Regions from separate parts of the Pseudomonas vranovensis genome, predicted to be linked through region 1. Evidence: predicted binding sites of a transcription regulator. Region 1 holds the regulator's gene; each other region holds the start of a gene.

Region 1 (7,621 bases):
CTGCTTGAGCAGGCGCGCGCCTTCACGGCCATCGGCCCCCATGCCGGTGAGCACCACCGACAGCACCTTGTCCCCGTAGGACTTGGCGGCCGAACCAAAGGTGATGTCTACGCAGGGTTTGTAATTGAGGCGCTCATCGCCCGGGAGGATTTTCACCGCACCACGCCCATCGACCATCATCTGCTTGCCACCCGGGGCCAGCAAGGCCAGGCCGGGGCGCAGCATGTCGCCGTCCTCGGCTTCCTTGACGCTGATCTTGCACAGCTTGTCGAGGCGTTCGGCAAAAGCCTTGGTGAACGCCGCCGGCATGTGCTGGACCAACACGATCGGCGCCGGGAAATTGGCCGGTAGCTGGGTCAGCACCCGCTGCAGTGCCACCGGACCACCGGTGGACGTACCGATCGCCACCAGCTTGTAGGGCTTGCGCTTGGGCGCGGCCGACGTCGTGGCGGCACGTACCGGCGCAGCGGCGCGCGGCGCAGGGCTGGCGCCCAGGCTGCTGACACTTGGCTGGGCGTGGGCCACTGGCTGGGGGGCAGGCGTGGGGCTGGCAAAGGCGCTGAAGCGACGGTTGCTGCGCGAAATGGTGTGGACCTTTTCGCACAGCAGTTGCTTGACCTTCTCGGGGTTGCGCGAGATGTCTTCGAAGTTCTTGGGCAGGTAGTCGACCGCACCGGCATCCAGCGCATCGAGGGTTACCCGGGCGCCTTCGTGGGTCAGCGAGGAGAACATCAACACCGGGGTCGGGCAGCGCTGCATGATGTGCCGCACGGCGGTGATGCCGTCCATCATGGGCATTTCATAGTCCATGGTGATGACATCGGGCTTGAGCGACAGTGCCTGGTCGATCGCTTCCTTGCCGTTGGTCGCGGTACCCACGACCTGGATAGTCGGGTCCGCTGAAAGAATTTCCGAGACACGGCGGCGGAAGAAACCGGAATCATCCACCACCAGGACCTTGACTGCCATAAACACTCCATTAGGGGGCGCGGCGTGACGCCGCGCCACCAGAATCAAATACGCCGGGCGGCGTAACGCTTGAGCATGCTCGGCACATCGAGGATCAGCGCAATGCGCCCGTCACCAGTAATGGTGGCGCCCGACATGCCCGGGGTGCCCTGGAGCATCTTGCCCAGCGGTTTGATGACCACTTCTTCCTGGCCCACCAGTTGATCGACAACGAAGCCGATCCGCTGGGTGCCTACCGAAAGGATCACCACGTGCCCTTCGCGTTGCTCTTCATGAGCGGCGGAACTGACCAGCCAGCGCTTGAGGTAGAACAGCGGCAAGGCTTTGTCGCGCACGATCACGACCTCCTGGCCGTCGACCACGTTTGTGCGCGACAGGTCCAGATGGAAGATCTCGTTGACGTTGACCAGCGGGAAGGCGAACGCCTGGTTGCCCAGCATCACCATCAGGGTCGGCATGATCGCCAGGGTCAGCGGGACCTTGATGACGATCTTCGAGCCCAGCCCCTTGGTCGAGTAGATATTGATCGAGCCGTTGAGCTGGGCGATCTTGGTTTTCACCACGTCCATGCCCACGCCACGCCCGGAGACGTCCGAGATCTCGGTCTTGGTCGAGAAGCCCGGGGCGAAGATCAGGTTGTAGCACTCGGTGTCGCTCAGGCGCTCGGCGGCATCCTTGTCCATCACCCCGCGTTTGACCGCAATGGCGCGCAGGACGTTGGCGTCCATGCCCTTGCCGTCATCGGAGATCGACAACAGGATGTGATCGCCCTCCTGCTCGGCCGACAGCACCACCTTGCCGCTGCGGGTCTTGCCGGCGGCTTCGCGCTCTTCGGGAGTTTCGATGCCGTGGTCGACGGCGTTGCGCACCAAGTGCACCAACGGGTCGGCCAGCGCCTCGACGAGGTTCTTGTCGAGGTCGGTTTCTTCACCGACCAGCTCGAGGTTGATCTCTTTCTTCAACTGCCTGGCCAGGTCGCGCACCAGTCGCGGGAAGCGCCCGAAGACCTTCTTGATCGGCTGCATGCGGGTTTTCATCACCGCGGTCTGCAAGTCGGCCGTGACCACGTCAAGGTTCGACACCGCCTTGGACATGGCTTCATCGCCGCTGTTCAGACCCAGGCGCACCAGGCGGTTACGCACCAGCACCAGCTCGCCGACCATGTTCATGATCTCGTCCAGGCGTGCAGTATCGACCCGCACGGTGGTTTCCGCTTCGCTGGCCGGGTGCTTCTCGGCAGTGGGCGACGGCTGTCGGGCCGGTGCGGGTGCGGCAGCCTTGGCAGGCGCAGCCGGGGCCGTTGGTTTGGCAGCCGCCACCGGGGTCGGGGCCGGTGCAGGCTTGGCCGCTACCGCCGCGGTTGGCGACGCGGCCGGGGCCACGCTGTCGGGGGTGAACTTGCCCTTGCCGTGCAGTTCATCGAGCAGGGCTTCGAATTCGTGTTCGCTGATGTGATCGCCGGCTGGCTCGGATGTCGGCGCAGACGCCTGGGCCGCAGCAGCAGGCAACGCATCGACGGCAAAGGTGCCCTTGCCATGCAATTGGTCAAGCAACGCTTCGAATTCGTCATCGGTGATTTCGTCGCTGGCACCCTGGGCCGCTACCGGTTCCGCCACCGCGGGCGCCGCAAGGCTGTCGGGGGCGAACTGGCCTTTGCCGTGCAACTGGTCGAGCAACGACTCGAACTCGGCATCGGTAATTTCATCGCTGGCGGCGTCGGGTGCCTGGGCCTGGGCTTCAGCCTCGGCCTTGACGGCATTGAGCGAGTCGAGCAGTTGTTCGAACTCGGTATCGGTAATGTCCGCTTCGGCAGCAACCGGGGCTTCTGGCGCCGGCTCTGGTGCCGACGCCGGTGCCTGCTCGGCGCCAGCCGGCTCGGCCAGGCGCGACAAGGCCGCCAGCAGCTCAGGCGTGGCCGGGGTGACATCGGTGCGCTCACGCACTTGGCCGAACATGCTGTTGACGGTATCCAGGGCTTCCAGGACCACGTCCATCAGCTCGGCATCGACGCGCCGCTCACCCTTGCGCAGGATGTCGAAAACGTTTTCGGCGATGTGGCAGCACTCCACCAGCTCGTTGAGCTGGAGGAAGCCGGCGCCCCCTTTTACAGTGTGAAAACCGCGAAAGATCGCATTGAGCAGGTCGGCATCATCCGGACGGCTTTCCAGCTCGACCAGTTGCTCGGACAGTTGCTCAAGAATCTCGCCGGCTTCTACCAGAAAATCCTGAAGGATTTCTTCATCGGCGCCGAAGCTCATTAAACGTGCTCCCTAAAAACCCAGGCTGGACAGCAGATCATCGACATCGTCCTGACCGGACACAACGTCTTCACGTTTATCGGCATGAATCTGCGGACCTTCACCCCGGGCCGGATGTTTTTCTTGATCTTTTTCAGCACGCAGCTGCTGGTGGTCATGTTCGATACCGGCAAAGCGGTCGACCTGACTGGCCATCAGCACGAGCTTGAGCAGATTGCTTTCTACTTCGGTGACCAGCGCAGTAACGCGCTTGATCACCTGGCCGGTCAGGTCTTGGTAGTCCTGAGCCAGCAGAATGTCGTTGAGGTGCCCGGCGACCTTGCGGTTGCCCTCGGCGCTGCGCGTCAGGAAACTGTCGACGCGCTTGGCCAGCTCACGAAACTCCGGTGCCGCCACTTCGCGACGCATGAAGCGCTGCCAGTCAACGCTCAGCGCCCTCGCCTCTTCGCCCAGCTCATTGAGTACCGGGGTACTCGCTTCGACCAGGTCCATGGTGCGGTTGGCCGCGCCTTCGGTCAGCTTGACCACGTAGGACAGGCGCTCGGTCGCGTCGGTGATCTGCGACACTTCTTCGGCCTGCGGCATGTGCGGGTCGATCTGAAAGCTGACGATCGCACTGTGCAGCTCGCGCGTAAGCTTGCCGACTTCCTGGTACAGGCCACGGTCACGGGTCTGGTTCAGCTGATGGATCAGTTGTACCGCGTCGCCGAACTTGCCTCGCTCGAGGCTGTCGACCAGCTCCTGGGCGTGCTTCTTGAGCGTGGACTCGAACTCGCCCAAGGATGTTTGTGTTTGCTCCATAGCGCCCCCGTGGCGTGTCTTCAGCTGTTGACGCGCTCGAAGATCTTCTCGATCTTTTCTTTCAGCACCTGGGCCGTGAAAGGCTTGACCACATAGCCGTTGACGCCGGCCTGGGCCGCTTCGATGATCTGCTCGCGCTTGGCCTCGGCGGTGACCATCAGCACCGGCAGGTGCTTGAGGCGCTCGTCGGCGCGCACTTTGCGCAGCAGGTCGATGCCGGACATGCCAGGCATGTTCCAGTCGGTCACGAGAAAGTCGAAATGGCCGCTTTCGAGCATCGGCAATGCGGTGTTGCCGTCGTCAGCTTCCTGGGTGTTGGTGAAGCCCAGGTCACGCAGCAGGTTCTTGATGATCCGCCGCATCGTCGAGAAATCGTCGACGATGAGGATTTTCATGTCTTTGTTCAATTAGACCTCCAAGCAGTCTTTAACGCGCTCAGCGCAGAACGCGCATTCAATCAATTCGGGCACTACATTTCGCGACTGCATTGAACCTGCGTTCAACGCGCTCGCCATTCTCCCAGGCGACTGCGCAAACGCGCTGCACACTGGCTGTGCAACTGGCTGACACGTGACTCGCTGACCCCCAGGACCTCACCGATTTCCTTGAGGTTCAGCTCTTCGTCGTAGTACAGGGCCAGGACCAGACGCTCACGTTCCGGCAGGTTGGCGATGGCGTCGGCCAAGGCTGCCTGGAAACGCTCGTCTTCCAGGTCGCGCGACGGCTCGAGCTGGGCACTGGCGCCATCCTCGTGCAGGCCTTCGTGTTCGCCGTCCTGCAACAGGTCGTCGAAACTGAACAGGCGACTGCCCAGGGTGTCATTCAAGATCCCGTAGTAATCATCGAGACTCAATTGAAGTTCGGCAGCAACCTCGTGATCTTTAGCGTCACGACCGGTTTTTGCTTCAATTGCGCGAATCGCGTCGCTGACCATACGGGTGTTGCGGTGAACCGAACGTGGCGCCCAGTCCCCTTTACGCACTTCGTCCAACATTGCGCCGCGGATTCGGATGCCGGCGTAGGTCTCGAAACTGGCACCCTTACTGGCGTCGTACTTGTTGGACACCTCGAGCAGGCCGATCATGCCGGCCTGGATCAGATCCTCCACCTGCACACTGGCCGGCAGACGCGCCAGCAGGTGATAGGCGATGCGCTTGACCAACGGCGCATAACGCTCGATCAACTCATACTGGGCATCTCGCGATGCCTTGCTGTACATCCGATATCCGCTGGCGCTCATAGCACAGGGCCCGCGCTCGTCGGCTGCACCAGGCGCTCGACGAAAAACTCCAGGTGACCCCGCGGGTTGGCCGGCAACGGCCAGGTGTCGACTTTCTGGGCAATGGCCTTGAATGCCAGCGCGCACTTGGAACGCGGGAAGGCTTCATAGACCGCACGCTGCTTTTGCACCGCCTTGCGCACGCATTCGTCGTACGGAACGGCGCCGACGTATTGTAGGGCCACGTCCAGGAAGCGATCCGTGACCTTGGTCAACTTGGCGAACAGGTTGCGACCTTCCTGCGGACTCTGCGCCATATTGGCCAGCACGCGGAAACGGTTCATGCCGTAATCGCGATTGAGCAGCTTGATCAGCGCGTAGGCGTCGGTGATCGAGGTCGGCTCGTCGCACACCACCAGCAGCACTTCCTGCGCGGCGCGGACAAAACTGACCACCGAGTCACCGATACCCGCAGCGGTGTCGATCACCAACACATCGAGGTTGTCACCCAGTTCGCTGAACGCCTGGATCAGGCCTGCGTGCTGTGCCGGTGCCAGGTGCACCATGCTCTGTGTGCCAGAGGCGGCCGGTACGATGCGCACACCGCCCGGCCCCTGCAACAGCACGTCGCGCAATTCACAGCGGCCTTCGATGACGTCAGCCAGGGTCCGCTTGGGAGTAAGCCCCAGCAGGACGTCGACATTGGCCAGGCCCAGGTCGGCGTCCAGCAGCATGACCCGACGGCCAAGCTCTGCCAACGCCAACGACAGGTTCACCGACACATTGGTCTTGCCGACGCCACCTTTACCGCCTGTTACGGCGATTACCTGTACGGGATGCATGCTACCCATGTTTGTTCAATACCTTGTCTTGCTTAGACCGAGGCCACATAGCCGGCTGCGCTTTCAACACCTGAAAAATGCATGGCAGACCATCAATGCAGATACTTTGCAACGTCTTCACAATCACCTCAGCCAACACGCTTGCCGTGGCTGTGGTAGAGATCAGCGAACATATCGGCCATCGCCTCTTCGCTGGGCTCCTCCTGCATCTGCACGCTGACCGCACGGCTCACCAGCTGGTGGCGACGCGGCAAGTGCAGATCGTCAGGAATGCGCGGCCCATCGGTTAGATAGGCCACTGGCAATTCATGACTGATGGCCAGGCTCAGGACTTCGCCGAGGCTGGCCGTTTCATCAAGCTTGGTCAGGATGCACCCGGCCAGCCCACAGCGCTTGTAGCTGTGATAGGCGGCAGTGAGCACCTGCTTCTGGCTGGTCGTCGCCAGCACCAGGTAATTCTTGGCCGCAATGCCGCGTCCGGCAAGGGTTTCAAGCTGCATGCGCAGGGCCGGGTCACTGGCCTGCAGGCCGGCGGTGTCAATCAGGATCACTCGCTTGCGCAGCAGCGGCTCCAGCGCCTGGGCCAGCGATTGGCCGGGGTCGACGTGGGTTACCGAGACGTTGAGGATGCGGCCCAGGGTCTTGAGCTGCTCCTGCGCGCCAATACGGAAACTGTCCATGCTCACCAGGGCCATGTTCTGCGCGCCGTACTTGAGCACATAGCGCGCCGCCAGCTTGGCCAGAGTGGTGGTCTTGCCCATGCCGGCCGGGCCGACCATGGCAATGACGCCGCCCTCTTCGATCGGCTCGACTTCCGGCACATGGATACGCCGCGCCAGGTGCGCCAGCAGCATGCGCCAGGCATGGCGCGGTTCGTCGATACCGGCGATCTGGTCGAGCAGCTCACGAGCAATCGGGCCGGTCAGGCCAATGCGCTGCAGGCGCCGCCAGAGGTTGGCCTGCTGTGGCTGGCTGCCCTGCAGCTGGCTCCAGGCAAGCGAACCCAACTGCACTTCGAGCAATTCACGCAACCCATTGAGTTCCGAGCGCATGGCATCGAACAGGCGCGGGTCGACCGGTGCCGGCGCAGGTACCTGCGGCGCGACCGGCTCATCCACGTGCGTGTCGACCAGCGGCTCGGAGGCGGTCAGCGGCAGGCCGGCGAACAGCTGGCGGTTGGCATCGTCGCTGTCGTTGCGGGTACTGAGCTCGGCCTGGGCCGTGACAATTCGCGACTGCGTCTTGCGCAGTTCATCTTCCAGTTCCACATTCGGAACCCGTGGCGCCAGGGCAGACAGCTTGTAGTCCAGCGCAGCCGTCAGCTCGACACCGCCAGCAATCCGTCGGTTGCCGATGATGGCGGCATCAGCCCCCAGCTCATCTCGAACCAGCTTCATGGCTTGACGCATATCGGCAGCGAAAAAACGCTTAACTTGCATAACCCACTACCTCAGCCGTTGGGGCCTACTGTGGCAACGATGGTAACTTGCTTGTTGTCAGGTATTTCCTGATACGCCAAAACATGCAAATTC
Region 2 (7,621 bases), 2.1 Mb from region 1:
GCGTAGCGCCGGGCGAGACCGTGCATGCGGCGGCGGCCAAGCTTGGCCTGATGATTCCCAAAGCCTGCGGCATGGGCATCTGCGGTACCTGCAAGGTACTCAAGCTGGGTGGCGAGGTGGAGATGGAGCACAACGGCGGCATCACCGATGACGACGTCGCCGAGGGTTATATCCTGTCGTGCTGCAGCGTGCCGAAAGGGGATGTGCGGATCGAATACTGAACACTGTGGGAGCGGCGGTGCGACGGCTCGACTTGCCCCGCGATAGCGATCTGACCGTCACATCGTATCGCGGGGCGAGCCCGCTCCTACACAAAGGTCAGACGCTGAAGCGGGCCACCAGGCCGTTCAGGTCCACAGCCAGGCGCGACAGCTCGGCGCTGGCGGCGCTGGTCTGGTGGGCGCCGGTGGCCGACTGCACTGACAGGTCGTTGATGTTGACCAGGTTGCGGTCCACTTCGCGAGCCACCTGGGCCTGCTCTTCGGCGGCGCTGGCGATCACCAGGTTGCGTTCGTTGATCTGGGCCACGGCGCCGGTGATGGTGTCCAGCGCAAGGCCGGCGCCACGGGCGATGTTCAGGGTCGACTCGGCCCGTTCGGTGCTGTTGCGCATGGAGTTGACCGCCTGCTCGGTACCGCCCTGGATGCTGCCGATCATCCGCTCGATTTCGCTGGTCGACTGCTGGGTGCGGTGGGCCAGGGCTCGCACCTCATCGGCCACCACGGCAAAGCCGCGACCGGCTTCACCGGCACGGGCTGCCTCGATGGCAGCATTCAAGGCCAGCAGGTTGGTCTGGTCGGCCAGGCCGCGAATCACATCCAGCACCTTGCCAATGTCCCGCGACTCTTCTGCCAGGTTGCCGATCAATTCGGCGGTGCCTTGCACATCGACACTCATGCGTTCGATGGCGGTGACGGTTTCCAGTACCAGGTCACGACCGTCACCGGCTGAACGGGTCGCAGCCTGAGAGGCCTCGGAGGTGCTCACGGCATTGCGCGCCACTTCTTCCACAGCGCTGGTCATTTCGGTGACGGCGGTGGCGGCCTGTTCGATTTCGTTGTTCTGCTGTTGCAGACCACGGGCGCTTTCGTCGGTGACGCTGTTGAGTTCCTCGGCGGCCGAGGCCAGTTGCGTGGCTGAGCCTGCAATCAGTTGCAGCGTGTCGCGCAGTTTGTTCTGCATCTTGGCCATCGCCCGTAGCAGGCGCGCGGCCTCGTCCTGGCCTTCGGCTTCGATGCGGCGGGTCAGGTCGCCTTCGGCGATGCGCTCGGCGGCCTGCAGGGCTTCGTCGATGGGCCTGACGATACTGCGGGTCAGCAGCAGGGCGCAGATCAAGGTCAGCACCGTGGCTGCCAGCAACAGGCCGATCACCAGGGCGACGGCATGGCTGTATTGGTCGGCGGCAGTCTGGTTGATCTCGCGGGTCTGTTCGGTGTTGATGCTCACCAGTTGATCCATGACTTTGTTGATCTGCTCGGAGTTGTCGAGCATGTCGCGGTTGATCAAGGTGCGCAGCACCTCCAGGTCATTGCTTTGCGAAGCCAGGCGCATGCGGTTTTCCAGTTGTCGGTACTGGCCGAGCAACTGCACGTACTGGTTGTAGGCCGTGCGCTCCTCGGTGCCATAGATCAATGGCTCGTACACCCGGCGGGCGTCGTCGATCTGCTGGTTGCGCTGGTCGATCAATTGCAAGGTGTTCTGCACCGTGTCGGCTTCGCGGTTGATCAACAGGCGGTACGACAAGGTACGCAGGCGCAGGGTCAGCTGAGTCAGCTGGTCGAGGTTGGTGATGCTGGGTACGGTGGACTGCTCGATGATTTCGCCGGCCTGGCGAATCTTGCCCATCTGGTTGAGGGCGAACAGCCCCAGGCCCAGCATCAAGGCACAGATCAAGGCAAACCCCAGCAGCGCGCGCGGGGCGATGTTCATGTTACGTAGGGACATGGTGGTCTTCCGGGAGGGAAATGGACGCGCACGGGGTGCGACAGATTCAGGACTGACTTGCCTATCGGTCGGACGCAAAAACTCTTGAGGGCCTGAAGATGAAATTGTGAGCCAGCTATCTTCTTTCCTGACGGGCGGCTGCCAATATGGGGAACCGGACTCCGTAACCCGGGTCAATCTGCACCAGCGTGAAGCGTCTAAACCCGATATCCCTGGCTAGCACGCGGACTTTTCTTTATCGTGTGCGCCCCCCGAAAACCCCCGAGAAGGTAATCATGTTGGAAACTTCCCTCAGTCAATTGGAACAACTGGTCGGCGACCTGGTACAGAAGAATCAGGAACTGGCCGAGCGCAATGCTCAGATCAGCGCTGAACTGGCCCAAGCCAAGGACGAAAACGAAAGCCTGCAGCTGTCGCTGATGGAGCAGGAAGAGAAGCAGGGCGCTACCGCTGCACGTATCCAGGCCCTGGTCGAGCGCGCCAGCGTTGGTGCCGTCAACGCATGAGAACTTCAGCACAGCCGATCAATGTCGTGTCGATTCTCGGCAGTGACTATTCGATCAAGGCCCCCGAAGGCCAGGAACAGGCCCTGGCCCAGGCCGTGCAGATGCTCAACGCGTCGCTGGCCGAGACCAAGCGCAAATACCCCACCCTGATCGGTGACAAGCTGCTGGTTCTGGCAGCCCTCAACCTGTGCTCGCAGCAGATCGAACTGCAACAGCAGCACCAGCAGGCCCTCGACCGTTACCAAGAGCAAGTCAGCGCCACGGTCGATGTGATTGCCCGGACCATCGGCAACAGCTGATCGGCCCCCGCAACACCGTTCACGCTTCTTTTGCTCGCTCACTGCCCTGTCGGCAGTGGGCGGCATTGTCGTGGGTCACTGGAGTTATTGTATTTCCTTCTGTATACAATTGGCCTGTCTATTGCAGTACAGGGCTTATTTACTCAGGGGAAGTTTCATGCAGTTCTGGCGGCGCAGTATCCAGTGGCAGTTGATTGCAAGCATGGGCGCAGCCCTGTTGGTGAGCATTCTTGTGGTGGTGGGAATCTACTCGGTAGCGGTCAATCGCCTGACCGAGCGTTACTTGGTCGACACCGCCTTGCCGGCGAGCATTGAGGCAATTCGTAACGACATCGAGCGCATGCTCAGCCGTCCGCTCACCGCAGCGGCCGATATTGCCAACAATACTTTGCTGCGCGATTGGCTGGCAGCGGGCGAAGACCCGGCCCAGGCAGCACAGTTTGTCGAATACCTGGAAGCGCTGCGGCAGAAGAACCAGGCCTTTACCGCGCTGTTCGCGGCGACCGAAACCAACCACTACTACAACGAAAAGGGCCTGGACCGAACGTTGAGCCGCAGCAATCCGGCGGACAAGTGGTTCTATGGCTTCATCGACAGCGGCAACCCGCGCCTGCTCAACATCGACACCGATGGCAGTACCGGAGAGCTGGCGTTGTTCATCGACTATCGGGTGGAGAAGGCCGGAAAGCTGGTGGGCATCGCCGGCCTCGGCCTGCGCATGACCGAGTTGTCCGAGCTGATCCACAACTTCAGCTTTGGTGAGCGCGGACGGGTGTTTCTGGTGCGCGGCGATGGCCTGATCCAGGTTCATCCAGACCAGCAGTTCAGTGGCAAGCGTAAGCTTGCCGAGCAGATCGGCGCGGCCGCCGCCCAGGCCGTGCTGGACCGGAACGACAGCCTGCACAGCAGCCGTTTCGAGCGTGACGGCGAAGGTTACCTGGCCTTGAGCCTGCCTTTGCGCGACCTGAACTGGACGCTGGTCGCCGAAGTGCCGGAGGCGCAGATCTACGCCCCGGTACGTGAAACGGTGTGGATGACCAGCCTGATTGGTGGCGCGGTCGCCCTGGTGTCGCTGTTGCTGGTGGTGTTGCTGGCGGGGGGCATCGTTCGCCCGATTCGCCGGGTGACCGGCGCCTTGATGGCCATCGGCAACGGTGGTGGCGACCTGACTCACCGGCTGGATGAGTCCCGCGCCGACGAGCTCGGGGACCTGGCCCGCGGTTTCAATCGTTTCCTGGACAACCAGCGCGACCTGATCGGTGAAGTACTGCGCACTACCGAGCACCTGCACAAGGCCGTCAGCCAGGTGACCGAGGTGGTGGAAAACACGGCGGACCGTTCGCTGCGCCAGCAGGAAATGACCGAGATGGTGGCAACGGCAGTACACCAGATGGGGCTTACCGTGCAGGACATCGCCCAGAATGCGGGCAACGCCGCCCAGGCGTCGCAGACCGCGCGCAGCGAAGCGTTGCAGGCCCGTGAAGTGGTGCAGCGTTCGATTGCCCACATCGAGGGAATGTCGGGCGAGATCGGCCTGGCGGCGGGGGCGGTGAGTCAGCTGGCTGAGGAGGTGGCATCCATCGACGAAGTGCTGGCGGTGATTCGCAGCATCTCCGAGCAGACCAACCTGCTGGCGCTCAACGCTGCCATCGAGGCCGCTCGCGCCGGTGAAATGGGCCGTGGTTTTGCCGTGGTCGCCGATGAGGTGCGTACGCTGGCGCAACGTACCCAGGTATCCACCGACGAAATCCAGCACATGATCCAGCGGCTCAAGCAGGGTGCCGGCAACGCGGTGGCGTCCATGCATGCCGGGCAGGCCGCGACGGGTACCGGGGTCGAGTCGAGCCAGCGCACTGGGGCATCGTTGACCACCATTACCGGGCAGGTGGAACACATCAGTGACATGAACCTGCAGGTGGCGACGGCGACGGAGGAGCAGTCGGCGGTGACCGATGAGATCAACCGCAATGTGCAGGGGATTTCCGATCTGGCACGCCAGACGGCGGCTGAAGTGCAGGGGTGTCGGGAGGACTGCCAGGCGCTGCGTGGGTTGGCCGATGACCTGGCGCGGCAGATGGGTGGCTTCAGGCTGTAGATCGTTATCGCGGGGCAAGGCCGTTCCTACGGTAGGAGCGGCCTTGCCCCGCGATAAGGGCCCTCAGGCGCCCATGGCCGCGCGGATATCCGCCGCCAGCTCGCGCACCCGTGCCTCATCGGTGTCCCACGAGCACATGAACCGCGCACCCCCGCTGCCAATGAAGGTGTAGAAGCGCCAGCCCTTGTTGCGCAAGGCTTCCAGGGCCGGTTCAGACATCTGCAGGAACACCCCGTTGGCTTGCACCGGGAACATCAGTTCCACGCCCGGCACATCGCTGACCAGTTCGCTGAGCAACTGTGCGCAACGGTTGGCATGGCTGCCGTACTTGAGCCAGGCATCGTTTTCCAGCAAGCCCACCCACGGGGCCGACAGAAAGCGCATCTTCGAGGCCAATTGGCCAGCCTGCTTGCAGCGGTAGTCGAAGTCTTCAGCCAGCTTGCGGTTGAAGAACAGAATCGCCTCACCCACCGCCATGCCGTTCTTGGTACCGCCAAAGCACAGTACATCGACACCCGCCTTCCAGGTCAGCTCGGCCGGCGAGACGCCCAGGGAAGCACAGGCGTTGCTGAAGCGGGCGCCGTCCATGTGCAGGTTCAGGCCCAGTTCCTTGCAGGTGGCGCTGATCGCCTTGAGCTCTTCAGGGTGATAAACGGTGCCGACTTCGGTGGCCTGGGTGATGGTGACCACCCGTGGCTTGGGGTAGTGGATGTCCTGGCGCTTGAGGGCGACTTCGCGGATCGACTCGGGCGTCAGCTTGCCATCCACGCTGCGCGCGGTGAGCAGTTTGGAGCCGTTGGAGAAGAACTCCGGGGCGCCGCATTCGTCGGTCTCGACGTGGGCGGTCTCCGAGCAGATGACGCTGTGATAGCTCTGGCACAAAGACGACAGCGCCAGGGAGTTGGCCGCAGTGCCGTTGAAGGCGAAGAACACTTCGCAGTCGGTTTCGAACAGCTCGCGGAAGTACTCGGCGGCGCGGGCGGTCCATTGGTCGTCGCCGTATGAGCGGTCATGACCCAGGTTGGCTTTCTCCATTGCGGCCCAGGCTTCGGGGCAGATGCCGGAATAGTTGTCGCTGGCGAATTGCTGGCTTTGATCTGTCATGACGGTGTCCTGAGAACGACGCAGGAGAGCACTGTAAAACAACCGGCATGAACCGAACAGCGTCGCGGGGCAAGCCCGCTTCCACAGGGTTGGCCTGATACGGTGGGAGCGGGCTTGCCCCGCGATACGCGCCATGTCGTAAACGCACCACTGCAAGGCGTGCGTAGGCATCTGGGCCGTCTGCGTCGGTCATACCATCGCTGAAAAGGGCAATTGCCCCACAAGACCGATGCCGCTGCCGGGAGAGATGCAATGTTCAGCAAGCAAGACCAGATCCAGGGTTACGACGATGCACTGCTGGCGGCGATGAATGCCGAGGAGCAACGCCAGGAAGATCACATCGAGCTGATCGCCTCGGAAAACTACACCAGCAAGCGTGTCATGCAGGCCCAGGGCAGCGGCCTGACCAACAAATACGCCGAAGGTTATCCGGGCAAGCGCTACTACGGCGGTTGCGAGCATGTGGATAAAGTCGAGCAACTGGCCATCGACCGCGCCAAGCAGCTGTTCGGTGCCGACTACGCCAACGTCCAGCCGCACTCCGGCTCCTCGGCCAACAGCGCCGTGTACCTGGCCCTGCTGCAAGCCGGCGACACCCTCCTGGGCATGAGCCTGGCCCACGGCGGTCACCTGACCCACGGTGCCAAGGTGTCGTCCTCGGGCAAGCTGTACAACGCCGTGCAGTACGGCATCGACACCAGCACCGGCCTGATCGACTACGACGAAGTCGAGCGCCTGGCCGTCGAGTGCCAGCCGAAGATGATCGTTGCCGGCTTCTCGGCCTACTCCAAGACCCTGGACTTCCCGCGCTTCCGCCAGATCGCCGACAAGGTCGGCGCCTACCTGTTCGTCGACATGGCCCACGTGGCTGGCCTTGTGGCCGCCGGCCTGTACCCGAACCCGCTGCCCTACGCCGACGTGGTCACCACCACTACCCACAAGACCCTGCGGGGGCCTCGTGGCGGCCTGATCCTGGCGCGCAGCAACGAAGAAATCGAGAAGAAGCTCAATGCCGCGGTATTCCCCGGTGCCCAGGGTGGCCCGCTGATGCACGTGATCGCCGGTAAGGCGGTGTGCTTCAAGGAGGCGCTGGAGCCAGGCTTCAAGACCTACCAACAGCAGGTGATCGACAACGCCCAGGCCATGGCCAAGGTGTTCATCGACCGTGGTTTCGATGTGGTGTCCGGTGGTACCGACAACCACCTGTTCCTGGTCAGCCTGATCCGCCAGGGCCTGACCGGCAAAGACGCCGACGCCGCCCTGGGCCGCGCCCACATCACCGTGAACAAGAACGCCGTGCCCAACGATCCGCAGTCGCCGTTCGTGACCTCGGGCCTGCGTATCGGCACCCCGGCGGTCACCAGCCGCGGCTTCAAGGTTGCCCAGTGCGTGGAGCTGGCCGGCTGGATCTGCGACATCCTCGACAACCTCGGTGATGCCGATGTCGAGGCCGATGTTGCGAAGAACGTGTCGGCACTGTGTGCAGATTTTCCGGTTTATCGCTGAGTGGTCCAGGAGTAAAGACTATGCAACGTTACTCAGGCTTCGGCCTCTTCAAGCACTCGCTCAGCCACCACGAAAACTGGCAGCGCATGTGGCGCACGCCAACCCCGAAAAAGGTCTACGACGTGGTCATCGTCGGCGGGGGCGGGCACGGCCTGGCCACTGCCTAC
Region 3 (7,621 bases), 1.2 Mb from region 1:
TGCAGGTCATCGCCCGCCAGCTATACATCGAGATGCTCAAGGCCGGCTACACCTCGGTCGCCGAATTCCACTACGTTCACCATGACACCCAGGGTCAAGCCTATGCCGACCCTGCCGAGTTGTCGCTGCGCATCAGCCAGGCGGCCAGCAGCAGCGGCATCGGCCTGACCCTGCTGCCCGTGCTCTACAGCCATTCGGGGTTCGGCGGCCAGGCCCCCAATGAAGGCCAACGGCGCTTTATCAACAGCACCGAGCAGTATCTGGACTTGCAGGCGCGACTGGTGCCGCAACTGACCCGCCAACCGGCACAACGGCTGGGCCTGTGCTTTCACTCCCTGCGCGCAGTGACGCCGGAGCAGGTTGCCCAGGTACTGGCGGCCAGCGACAAAGGCTGCCCGGTGCATATCCACATTGCCGAGCAACAGAAGGAAGTCGACGACTGCCTGAGCTGGAGCGGGCGCCGGCCCTTGCAGTGGTTGTTCGAAAACACCGAAGTCGACCCGCGCTGGTGCCTGGTCCACGCCACCCATGCCGAACCCGATGAAGTGCAACTGATGGCCCGCAGCGGTGCCGTTGCCGGCCTGTGCCTGACCACCGAGGCCAACCTGGGTGACGGCATCTTCCCGGCGGTAGACTACCTGGCCCAGGGCGGTCGCCTGGGCATCGGCTCAGACAGCCATGTGTCACTGAGCGTGGTCGAAGAGCTGCGCTGGCTCGAATATGGCCAGCGCCTGCGCGACCAGCGCCGCAATCGCCTGTACCGGGGCGATCAGCCGATGGTCGGACGCACCTTGTATGACGCAGCCTTGAGTGGCGGCGCCCAGGCGCTGGGGCAGCCGATAGGCGAGCTGGCGGTGGGCAAACGGGCTGACTGGCTGGTGCTCGACGGCAACGATCCGTACCTGGCCACTGCCAGTGACGACGGCATCCTCAACCGCTGGTTGTTTGCCGGCGGCGATCGCCAGGTGCGGGATGTGATGGTCAACGGCACGTGGGTAGTGCGCCAGGGGCGCCATGCCGATGAGGAAGAGAGTGCCCGGGCGTTCGCCGGGGTACTGCGCACGTTGCTGGGGTAAGCGGATCGCGGGGCAAGCCCGCTCCTACAAATCCTGTGGGAGCGGCGGTGCGACGTCTCGACTTGCCCCGCAAGAGGCCCGTCCAACCATCAAATATTCACAGCCTGGAATACCCGCACCGCTGCTCCCACAGCCATCAGCGCTTGTGCGCCACCATGTCCCGGTCCGACACCCGCCAGATCAGGCGGGTCGTGTCATACCCCTGCTGGCGTGCCTTGGCCAGCAGGCTCTCGCGCTCCAGCGCCGGGATCACCGGCTTGCGCGACAGGATCCACAAGTACTTGCGATCCGGATTACCGACCAGCGCGGTCTGGTAGTCGTCGCCGATGTAGAGCACCCAATAGTCGCCCTTGATGCCACCCGGCAGCACTTTCGAGAACCAGTTGTCGAATGTTACCCAGAGCTTGTCGGTCTTGCCTGGCTCCTGCGGCGAGGCAGTGCCGCTGGCTTCCTGCCATTCGCCTTCAAGGGTCATGCAGCGGTTGAGCACACCCATCGTACCGTCAGGCTTGAGGTTGTAGTGCGCCTCGGACTGGGCGCAGTCGCGCTGGAAGTACATCGGCAGACGCGCCAGTTCGAACCATTTGCCCTGATAACGCTTGAGGTCGACCTTTTCGACGGTCTTGGGCGGTACCGGGCCCGTTCCCGAGTTGGCACAGCCACCCAGGATCAAGCCGGCGCACAGGGCCAGCAGCAGGTGTAGCCGTTTCATTTGAGTCCCTGCCCGGAGTACATCAGCACCTTGTCGGCGGCGTACTGCACGCTGATGAAGGTTTTCTCGTCACCCCAGGTGCAACTGGACATGCCCAGTGCGCCGGAGCACTCCTTGGGGGCGCCAAGCAATTGCTCGACTTCGGCCTTCGCCATACCGGCTTTGATCTTTGAATAGTTTTCCTGATTGATCTTGTTGCACGCAGTCAGAAACACGCACAAGGACAGCAGGGCGAGGGAACGCAACGACATGAAGGGTCACTCCTGGACATGAGGGTGCAGGCGCAGTGGCCTACCGACAGCTTAGAAGGGAAAAACGGGTTCTGGTTCCCGGCGCTGCACGCTTTCCTGACGCCAAATCCCTGCCTTTGGTCGTATAGACCTGCAACGACCTAATCTTTTGCCTGGAGCGGACGACACAGAAAGGCGCTGCGACGTATTGCCGCGCCCTCTCCGTTGACCCGCCTTGTGCAGACAGACTCCGCAATGACAAAAAACCTGAAGTTCAGCCACAAGATTCTGCTCGCCGCCGCCCTGGTGGTTGCTGTCGCCTTTACCTGCTTCATCCTGTTCAACGACTACCGCCAGCGCCAGACGCTGCTCGCCAACACCCAGGCGTCGATGCAGGAACTGGGCAGCCTGACCAGCAGCAACATCCAGACCTGGCTGCAAAGCCGCATCCAGATCCTGCAGTCACTGTCCCAGCAGGTGGCCGTCGATGGCGCCAGCAAAGACAGCCTGACTCGTAGCCTCAATTTGCCGGTGTATGGCAGCAATTTCCTGCTGACCTATTTCGGCGGCCAGGACGGCTACATGCAGTCGGTGCCGCTGGGCAACCGCGCCGCGGACTACGACCCACGCGTACGGGGCTGGTACAAGGCCGCCAGCAGTGCCGGGCAGACCATCATCACCGAACCGTACATCTCGGCCTCGGCGAACAAGCTGGTGATCACCCTGGCCACACCCGTGCAGTACCAGGGCCGACTGATCGGCATCAACGGTGCCGACACCGACCTGGACAGCATCAGTGCGATCATCAACGCACTCAACTTCGACGGTCACGGCCAGGCGTTCATCGTCAACGGTGACGGCAAGATCCTGGTACATCCCGATTCGAAGCTTGTGCTGAAGAACCTCAGCGAAGCCTACCCTCGGCATACCCCGCAGATCGGCAGCGGGCTCAAGGAAACCGAGCGCGGCGGCAACGCCCAGTTCATCACTTTCACCAAGGTCAGCGGCGTGCCATCGGCGGACTGGTATGTGGCCCTGGAACTCGACCAGGACTTCGCCTTCGCCATGCTCAGCGAGCTGCGCACCACGGCCATCATCGCCACGGTGATCGCCGTGCTGATCATCATCGCCCTGCTCGGCGTGCTGATTCGCGTGCTGATGGAACCGCTGCATGTGATGGGCCGGGCCATGCACGATATCGCCGAAGGTGAAGGCGACCTCACCCGCCGTCTGGCCATTCACGGCCAGGATGAGTTCGGCAGCCTGGGCCAGTCATTCAATCGCTTCGTCGAGCGCATCCACGAGTCGATCCGCGAAGTGGCCTCGGCCAGCGGCCAGGTCAACGAAGTTGCCCTGCGGGTGGTGAGCGCCTCCAACGCGTCGATTTTCAATGCCGACCAGCAATCAAGCCGCACCAGCAGCGTGGCAGCAGCCATCAACGAGCTCGGTGCCGCTGCCCAGGAAATCGCCCAGAACGCCGCCCTCGCCTCCCAGCACTCCAGCGAAGCACGCAACCTGGCTGCCGATGGCCAGCAGGTGGTCGAGCAGACCATCGAGGTGATGAACCAGCTGTCAGCGAAGATCAGCGATTCGTGCGGCAACATCGAGACCCTGAACGCCAACACGGTGAACATCGGCCAGATTCTCGAAGTGATCAGTGGCATTTCCCAGCAGACCAACCTGCTGGCGCTCAATGCCGCCATCGAGGCGGCCCGCGCCGGTGAAGCCGGCCGCGGCTTTGCCGTGGTCGCCGACGAAGTCCGCAACCTGGCCCACCGTACTCAGGACTCGGCGCAACAGGTACAGCGCATCATCGAGGAACTGCAGGCCGGTGCCCGCGTTGCGGTCAGCACCATGACCGAAAGCCAGAGCCACAGCGAACACAGTGTAGGGATCGCCAACCAGGCGGGTGAGCGACTGGGCAGCGTGACCCAGCGTATCGGCGAGATCGATGGCATGAACCAGTCGGTGGCCACCGCCACTGAAGAGCAGACGGCTGTGGTCGAATCGATCAATGTCGACATTACCGAGATCAATACGCTGAATCAGGAAGGGGTGGAGAACCTGCAAGCGACGTTGCGTGCCTGCAATGACCTGGAGCATCAGGTCGAGCGGTTGAAGCATCTGGTGGGGAGTTTCAGGATCTGAAACTGATCGCGGGGCAAGCCCGCTCCTGTGGCAGGAGCGGGCTTGCCCCACGATTGAATCCAGCTCAGAACCGCGAACCCGGCTCCAGCAAGAAATCCATCTCTTCATCGGTACTTGGCCGATTCAGGATCAGATTGCGGTGCGGGAACCGACCAAAGCGGGCAATCACTCGCTGGTGCTGTTCGGCGTAATCGAGGAAACCCTCGAACAAACGCCGGTCGCTGTCGGGTTGGGCATCGAGCAACAAGCGATAGCGTTCGATGCTGACGTTCTGCCAGTCCAGCACTTCGGCATGTTCCAGCACCAGCAGGATGAACACCCGCTGGATCGGCAGCAGTTGATAGTCCCAGGCCTTGTCCAGACCCTGCATCACCAGCACCTGGGCACGCCGGTCGCCATCGAAGGCACGCGGCGTGTCGCGGTAGATCATACGCGGCAGCTGGTCGAGCAGCAGGACCAGGCCAAGCCAACCCTGCGGGCTTTGCAGCCACTCTTCCAGACCGCCGGCCAGGGCTTGTTCGACCAGGTCGCCGAAACGCTCTTGCGCCTCGGCGTCGTGGTGCTTGCCAAACCACAGCGTACTCTTCTCGTCAGCGACGTCCTGGGGGCTGGTGCCCCATCCGAACCACCACTCCAGCAACGGCTGCCAAGGTGCGAGCATGACTTACTCCTGGTGATAACCGGTAACGCGCTCGACTTCCTGCTTGGAACCGAGGAACACCGCCACACGCTGGTGCAGGCTCTCGGGCTGGATGTCGAGGATGCGCTGGTTGCCGTCGGTGGATGCACCGCCGGCCTGTTCGATGATGAAGGACATCGGGTTGGCTTCGTACATCAGGCGCAGCTTGCCCGGTTTGGAAGGCTCGCGGGCATCGCGCGGGTACATGAACAGGCCGCCGCGGGTCAGGATGCGATGCACGTCGGCAACCATCGAGGCGATCCAGCGCATGTTGTAGTTCTTTTTCAGCGGGCCGGTCTCACCTTCCAGCAACTCGCCGACGTAGCGCTTGACCGGGGCTTCCCAGTGACGCTGGTTGGACATGTTGATGGCGAACTCGGCGGTGGTTTCCGGCACCTTGATGTTCTCGTGGGTCAGGACGAAACTGCCGAGCTCGCGGTCCAGGGTGAAGCCCTTGACGCCGTTGCCCAGGGTCAGGATCAGCATGGTTTGCGGGCCGTAGATCGCGTAGCCGGCAGCAACCTGCTTGGTGCCTGGCTGCAGGAAGGCCTGCTCGTTCAGGCTTTCGTTCTGGCTCAGATACTCGTTAGGGCAACGCAGGACCGAGAAGATGGTGCCGACCGACACGTTGACGTCGATGTTCGACGAACCGTCCAGCGGGTCGAATACCAACAGGTAGGCGCCCTTCGGGTATTTGCCCGGGATCTGGTAGGCGTTGTCCATTTCTTCGGACGCCATGCCGGCCAGGTGACCGCCCCACTCGTTGGCTTCGAGCAGGATGTCGTTGGAAATCACGTCCAGTTTCTTCTGGACTTCGCCCTGCACGTTTTCAGTGCCCATGCTGCCCAGAACGCCGCCCAGGGCGCCCTTGGAGACGTTGTGGCTGATTTCCTTGCACGCACGCGCCACCACTTCGATCAGGAAGCGCAGATCGGCAGGGGTACTGTTGCTGCGGGTCTGCTCAATCAAATAGCGACTCAGGGTAACGCGGGACATGTAAGGCTCCGAAGAATGGGGTAATAAAAACCCACGCAGTTTACAGGGAGAGTGAAGCGCTAGCGAGCAATGAGACACGCTTGCCCGATCAGACGGCACATCGGCCCGAGAGTTCATCACTCCCGGGCCGATGCATGCAGCTTAGTCCAGGGCTCTCCAGATCTGCGTCGCGTACTCGCGAATGGTCCGATCGGAGGAGAACCAGCCCATGCGCGCGGTGTTGAGCACCGCCGTGCGCCACCACTGCCTGGGGTCGCGCCAGAGCGCTTCGACACGCAGTTGCGCCTCCCAGTACGCATCGAAATCGGCGCACACCAGAAAGCGGTCATAGGCTACCAGCGAGTCCACCAACCCCACGTAGCGGGCCGGGTCGTCGGGCGAAAACACCCCGCCACGAATGGCCTGGAGCACATCATTGAGCCGATGGGAGGCGCCGATCGCGGTGCTCGCGCCAAAGTCGCCACTGCGCTTACGGGCCTCGACCTGCTGGGCGCTCAAGCCGAAGATGAACATGTTCTCGGTCCCCACCTCCTGGCTCATCTCCACGTTGGCGCCATCGAGGGTACCGATGGTCAGCGCGCCGTTGAGGCCGAACTTCATGTTGCTGGTGCCCGATGCCTCGTAACCGGCGGTGGATATCTGCTCGGAAAGATCAGCCGCCGGAATGATGCTTTCGGCAAGACTCACGTTGTAGTTGGGCAGGAACACCACCTTGAGCAGGCCGCGCACGGTCGGGTCGTTGTTCACCACCCGGGCGATGTCGTTGCTCAGCTTGATGATCAGTTTGGCCTGGTGGTAACTGGCCGCCGCCTTGCCGGCGAAGATCTTCACCCGCGGCACCCAGCCCATGCCTGGCTCGGCGCGGATCGCCTGGTACAGGGCCACGGTGTGCAGCAGGTTGAGCAACTGGCGCTTGTACTCGTGGATGCGCTTGACCTGCACATCGAACATCGCCTCGGGGTTGACCGTGGTGCCCAGGCGCTCCTGGATCAGGCTGGCCAGGGCGCGCTTGCTGTGCAGGCGCTGGGCAGCGAACTGCTTGCAGAAGGCCGGCTTGTCGGCGAATGATTCCAACGCCCGCAGCCTGCCTTGCGGATCGTCGAGCACCTCGGGGCCCAGGGCCTCGACCAGCATGGCGGTGAGCTGTGGGTTGGCCTGGAAAAGCCAGCGGCGAAAGGTGATGCCGTTGGTCTTGTTGTTGATCCGCTCCGGATACAGCTTGTGCAGCTCGGAAAACACCGTGCTGCGCATCAGCTTGGTGTGCAGCGCCGAGACGCCGTTGACACTGTGCGAGCCGAGAAACGCCAGGTTGCCCATGCGCACCCGCCGGCCATTGTCTTCCTCGATCAACGACACGGCGCGCAGCACGTCGAAATCGTGAATGCCCTTGGCGCGCAGGGCGTCGATATGAAAGGCGTTGATCAGGTAGATGATCTGCATGTGCCGCGGCAGCATGCGCTCCATCAACCCCACCGGCCAGGTTTCCAGGGCTTCGGGCAGCAGGGTGTGGTTGGTGTAGGCCAGGGTATCGACGGTCAGTTGCCAGGCAGTGTCCCAGGGCACCTCGTGCTGGTCGACCAGCAGGCGCATCAGCTCGGCCACGGCGATCGAGGGGTGGGTGTCGTTGAGCTGGATTGCCGCCGACTCATGCAGGTTGAGCAGGCTGTCGTGCATGTTCAGGTGACGGCGCAGCAGGTCCTGCAGCGAGGCACAGACAAAAAAGTACTCCTGGCGCAGGCGCAGCTCCTGGCCGGCCTCGGTGCTGTCGGCCGGGTACAGC

What was found. The regulator FliA, encoded in region 1, starts transcription of late flagellar genes. The targets are predictions, from matches to a motif close to CTAAAGTTTNNNNNNNNNNNGCCGNTAA.
Region 2: a site for FliA is predicted at 2,006-2,033, ahead of ABVN19_RS24690 (methyl-accepting chemotaxis protein). Genes of this name have one in related genera too.
Region 3: a site for FliA is predicted at 2,180-2,207, ahead of ABVN19_RS20925 (methyl-accepting chemotaxis protein). Genes of this name have one in related genera too.

What each region holds. Positions count from the first base shown of each region.
Region 1 covers NZ_CP159259.1:3,265,072-3,272,692, forward strand. The annotation lists gene ABVN19_RS15190 (chemotaxis response regulator protein-glutamate methylesterase) at 1-969, opposite strand, end outside; gene ABVN19_RS15195 (chemotaxis protein CheA) at 1,014-3,227, opposite strand; gene ABVN19_RS15200 (protein phosphatase CheZ) at 3,240-4,028, opposite strand; gene ABVN19_RS15205 (chemotaxis response regulator CheY) at 4,049-4,423, opposite strand; gene fliA (RNA polymerase sigma factor FliA) at 4,528-5,268, opposite strand; gene fleN (flagellar synthesis regulator FleN) at 5,265-6,098, opposite strand; gene flhF (flagellar biosynthesis protein FlhF) at 6,218-7,528, opposite strand; gene flhA (flagellar biosynthesis protein FlhA) at 7,540-7,621, opposite strand, start outside.
Region 2 covers NZ_CP159259.1:5,341,909-5,349,529, forward strand. The annotation lists gene gbcB (glycine-betaine demethylase subunit GbcB) at 1-221, shown strand, start outside; gene ABVN19_RS24690 (methyl-accepting chemotaxis protein) at 319-1,944, opposite strand; gene ABVN19_RS24695 (hypothetical protein) at 2,220-2,450, shown strand; gene ABVN19_RS24700 (cell division protein ZapA) at 2,447-2,749, shown strand; gene ABVN19_RS24705 (methyl-accepting chemotaxis protein) at 2,907-4,844, shown strand; gene ABVN19_RS24710 (low specificity L-threonine aldolase) at 4,908-5,948, opposite strand; gene glyA (serine hydroxymethyltransferase) at 6,201-7,454, shown strand; gene ABVN19_RS24720 (sarcosine oxidase subunit beta family protein) at 7,475-7,621, shown strand, end outside.
Region 3 covers NZ_CP159259.1:4,503,618-4,511,238, forward strand. The annotation lists gene ABVN19_RS20910 (formimidoylglutamate deiminase) at 1-1,076, shown strand, start outside; gene ABVN19_RS20915 (lipocalin family protein) at 1,213-1,788, opposite strand; gene ABVN19_RS20920 (hypothetical protein) at 1,785-2,039, opposite strand; gene ABVN19_RS20925 (methyl-accepting chemotaxis protein) at 2,274-4,166, shown strand; gene ABVN19_RS20930 (DUF924 family protein) at 4,231-4,827, opposite strand; gene ABVN19_RS20935 (class 1 fructose-bisphosphatase) at 4,831-5,841, opposite strand; gene ABVN19_RS20940 (glycogen/starch/alpha-glucan phosphorylase) at 5,983-7,621, opposite strand, start outside.